Regions from separate parts of the Actinoplanes sp. NPDC000266 genome, predicted to be linked through region 2. Evidence: riboswitches for the same ligand, from Rfam matches in the RefSeq annotation. Region 2 holds a riboswitch; the other holds the start of a gene.
What was found. A riboswitch is a leader RNA that binds a small molecule or an ion and turns the genes downstream of it on or off. The one in region 2 is predicted to bind cyclic di-AMP.

Region 1 (2,193 bases), on a different contig from region 2:
GGCGTCGGCCTCGGTGAACACGGCGTACGAGGCCTGGCTCGAGGCGGACGCCCGGGTGCGCACCGCCGCCTCGGCGGCGGCGTGGGGCACGCCGTGGTCGGTGCGGACCTGTGAGGAGTACGCGGCCCGCGAGCGCTTCCTGCACCAGGCGGTCTCGGCCGCGGTCAGCCGGGGCGAACTGCCGGCCTCGGCGCTGGGCGACGCGATCGCCGGGCGCAACGGCTGGGACGCCCGGCTCCACCCGGTCGACCAGGAGCTGGTGATCGCCCGGGCCTCGGCCGCGTGGCTGCGCCAGAGCTACGACCTGGCGGTCGAGGCCGAGACCACGGCCTGGCACGACGCCTCGCTGGCCCAGCGCGCCGCGAGCAGCCTGCGCGAGGAATCGCAGGCCGCCGCGGTGCTGGCGGCGGCCCCGGCCCCGGTGCGGGGGAACACCGAGGTCAGGGCGCGACGCCGGGTGGTGTTCGGGGAGGTTGCTCAGATCGCGATGCGCTGACCCGGGAAGATCAGGTTCGGGTCGTCGATGATGCTCTTGTTGAGCTCGGCGAGCCGCTCCCAGCCGCCGTCGATCTGGTAGCGGTTGGCGATCTTGGCCAGGGTGTCACCGGCCCGGACCACGTAGAAGTCGCCGGTCGTCCTGGTCGTCGACTTGTGGGTCGTGGTGGCGCTCTTGGTGGTCGACTTGGTCGATTTGTGGGTCGAGGTCGACTTCTTCTGCGTGGTCGACTTCTTCGCGCTGGCCGACTTCTTCTCCGAGGCGCCGCTGGTGTTGGTGCCCTTGTAGCTCTTGGACGAGCCGGCCTTCTTGCCGCAGACCGGCCAGGCGCCGATGCCCTGACCGTCGAGAACCTTCTCGGCGATGGCGATCTGCTCGCTGCGGCTCGCCTTGTTGGCGGTGCTGGCGTACTTGCCGCCGCCGTAGGCCTTCCAGGTGCTCTTGCTGAACTGGAGGCCACCGTAGTAGCCGTTGCCGGTGTTGATGCTCCAGTTTCCGCTGGACTCGCACTGGGCGACGGCGTCCCAGTTGACGCTGCCCGCGGCCTGGGCGGGCTGGGCCGCGCCGAAGAGAGCGAACGCGCCGGCCACGCCGGCGGTGGTCAGGCCGAGCGCGACGGTGTGCTTACGGGTTTGTGCCATGGAAGAACAACCTCCACGCCTACGAGGTGAGCTGTCGGGTTCGGGCTGAGGTGCCCGGCCGCGCGTGGCGGCTTCACCCCGAGGCACGCGCGACGGCGTGCCGGAGAACGTGTGGGTCCCCCGCTCCATGCCTGAGTTGATTCCGTCGGGCGGCGGCAGGACTCGGCGTTCCGCCCGCGGTGCCCACGATCGTGGGACCGGCCGACCGTAACCACGCCCCGCGACCCTCGGCAAAGCCCCGAAGGGCGATCGTGACGTTGTTCTCAGTACGCCCGGGCGGGGAATGTGCCCATTTTCGCCCCGCTTTGCGGTGGCCGTCGATCAAGGCTGCGACCAGGCCCGATCAGTCCGGCGTTACCAGGCCCTGAAGGCCGACGACGATCGCGATGATGCCGAAGATCGCCAGCAGCAGTCCCCGGCCGAACGGCGCCGAGCCGGCCTCCGCGGGTTTGCGGCCGGTCAGGCGGTCCCACAGCAGGGCCACGCCGACGGCGATGCCGACCACCTCGAAGTGGAAGACGTGCGGGCCGTCGAACAGGTGCACCAGCAGGTAGTAGCCGCCGGCCACCAGGGCGACGACGCCGACCACCCAGCCCCACGGCCCCACCTTGTCGGCGAATCCGCCGATCCCACCGCCGACGCGCGGAATCTGCCGCAGCAGCGCCGCGGCCAGCAGCAACCCACCGAGGATGTTCGCGAGATCGAGCAACAGCGCCATGAGCATGCCTCCCACGTACCCATACGGGAGCGCTCCCATGTGCGGTTCATCGATCTCTGATCGAACAGTCGGCGCACAGCCGCTGATGCGGGATCGTGAACGCGAGACAACAGGTCCGGCGGCGGACCCGCTCGGCGTTCCACTCGACCAGCCCCTCCACGCCCAGCGTCCGCAGCACCTGCCCGGTCATCTCCCCCGGCGGCGCGCCGGCCACGACGGCCGCCCGCTGGGCCGCGTGGGCGATTCCCGCCGAGAGCGAGCCCAGCAGCAGCCGGCGGCCGACCCGGGTGGCGCCCAGGACGGTGTCGAGCAGCGGGGTGACGTGCTCGTCGAGCAAA
Region 2 (2,193 bases):
ACCCGATCGATCACGTATCGGGTCGGCGGCAGCATCAGACCGGCGACGAGGGCTCCGAAGCCCAGCTTCATCCCGTTCGCGACCACCGGCGACACCAGAGGCGAGGCGCCCACGCTCATCAGTTCGCGATAGCGGAACCCGCGCCCGTAGGCGAAGCCCCGCAGCGCGTTCGTGCGCCGCACGACCCGCGTGTTGTAGGACGCCATGAAGAACGGCGCGAGGGTCCCCCGCAGCGAGGGATGCACCCGGTCGCCCCGCACGGTGGCGACGTCGGACTGCCGGCCCAGGTCGGGCTCGGCGGCCCGGTCCGGGCTCAGTGAGTACGGGCTGGCGGCGATCCGCCTCTTCGACGGATCGCGCTTGATCGTGTCGAGCTGGTGCCGCAGCGAGTCGACCGTGCCGCCGCTGACCCCGCCGCGCAGGCTCGTCACGACCATCGCGGTGTCGGTGAGCTCGCCCGCGCCGTCGCCGCGCACGGCCTCGTTCACGACATGCACGCCGAGGTCGGACGGGATCGAGTCGAACCCGCACGAATGCACGATCCGGGCGCCCGTGCCCCGAGCCACCTCATGGTTGTCGTCAATGCTCTGACGTGCGAAAAGAACCTCCCCGGTGAGGTCGAGATAGTCGGTTCCGGCCTTGGCGCAGGCGTCCACCAATGGCTTGCCGTATTTCGCGTACGGACCCACCGTCGTGACGAGAACCCGCGTCGCCGCCGCGACTCGGGCGACCGCGTCGGCATCACCGGCGTCGGCGACCAGGATCGGCCAATCGACACCGAGCCGGCGTTTCACGGCGTCGAGTTTGCTTTCGGATCGCCCGGCCAGCGCGATCCGGACGCCATCGGGGGAATGCTCGGCCAGATGCCGTGCCACCAGCGCACCGACGAAGCCGGAAGCGCCGTAGACGACGATGTCGTGCTCGGTCATGGTTGCCAATTCTCCAACAAGCCACATGAATGCGCGCGACACGATAACGTCGGTCTCGCCTATTCCTATAAGAATCCGGCCGGCGCCCTTTCGCGGGCGCCGCCGGTCCGTGCGGGCGGAACGCCGAATCCTGCCGCCGCCCGACGGAACACATCATTACGGCATGGAGCGGGGGACCCGAGTTCTTCGGCGCTTTGGCGCGCCTCGGGGTGAAGCCGCGCACGCGCGGCCGGGCACCTCAGCCCGAACCCGACAGCTGACCTCGTAGGCGTGGAGGACTCTCTGTCATGGCACACATGTGCAAACCTGCCCGCGTAACCCTGGGTCTGGCCGCCGCAGTCGTCACTCTGGCCACCCCCGTTACCCCGGCGCTCGCTTCACCCTCAGCCGCCTCGCTCGCGAAGGGCGGCTCGGTCAACTGGGACGCCATCGCCGAGTGCGAATCCGGCGGCAACTGGGGCATCAACACCGGCAACGGCTACTACGGCGGCCTGCAATTCAGCCGCAGCACGTGGCGCTCCCACGGCGGACACCGTTTCGCCCGCACCGCCGACCAGGCATCACGCGCGGAACAAATCCAAATCGCCGAGCTGGTACGCCGTTCCCAAGGCCTGGGCGCGTGGCCTACTTGCGGCCGAAAAGCTTCTTCTACCCGCCAATATCGCAGCACAAACACAGAAGGTCTAGCGGCCAGCCGGACCGCCATCCGCAAATCCACCGCCAAGGCTCCTTCCACAAGGTCATCCACAGGCCGCTACTACGTAGTGCGCCCCGGCGACACCCTCGCTTCAATCGCCGCCAAGGCGAACGTGGAAGGTGGCTGGCGTGCCCTATATCGCCTGAACCGGGCCGCTTTGAACAACCCGCACCGCATCTTCCCGGGCCAGCCCTTGGCCCTGTGAATCACCGTTCCCAGCCGTCGGCGATCTCGCGAAACGCCTGGTCGCCGGCGCCGGGAATCACGACCGCGGAGTCTGGAACTCAGGCTGGTCGAGAACGCGCAGCCAACTGCCGTCGGGCTGTCGGCGGACCACCTGGGCCCGGGCGCCGGAACCGTCGCGGGGAGGCGTGGAGGTCAGCGCCAGGTCACCGCTCAGCAGGGTCGGCAGGGGCTGCTCGGGCTCGAAGGCCGGCATGTGTGGCAACGCTTCCTCCCACATGCGCCGGATGGCGGCACGGCCGACGGTCTGGCGGCCGGGCGGGTAGGCCATCACGGCGTCCTTCTCGTAGAGCAGGGCGAGACCCTCGGCGTCTTTGGCGTTGG

Region 1: linked by a shared signal. The riboswitch ahead of ACFY36_RS40555 (transglycosylase family protein) and the one ahead of ACFY36_RS25175 (transglycosylase family protein) in region 2 are both predicted to bind cyclic di-AMP.

Annotation. Positions count from the first base shown of each region.
Region 1 is NZ_JBIAZI010000012.1:262,882-265,074, forward strand. Features, by position in the region: gene ACFY36_RS40550 (hypothetical protein) at 1-496, shown strand, start outside; gene ACFY36_RS40555 (transglycosylase family protein) at 478-1,137, opposite strand; cyclic di-AMP (ydaO/yuaA leader) riboswitch at 1,140-1,307, opposite strand; gene ACFY36_RS40560 (hypothetical protein) at 1,481-1,894, opposite strand; gene ACFY36_RS40565 ((2Fe-2S)-binding protein) at 1,902-2,193, opposite strand, start outside.
Region 2 is NZ_JBIAZI010000006.1:205,214-207,406, forward strand. Features, by position in the region: gene ACFY36_RS25170 (saccharopine dehydrogenase family protein) at 1-929, opposite strand, end outside; cyclic di-AMP (ydaO/yuaA leader) riboswitch at 1,041-1,215, shown strand; gene ACFY36_RS25175 (transglycosylase family protein) at 1,226-1,831, shown strand; gene ACFY36_RS25180 (YybH family protein) at 1,889-2,193, opposite strand, start outside.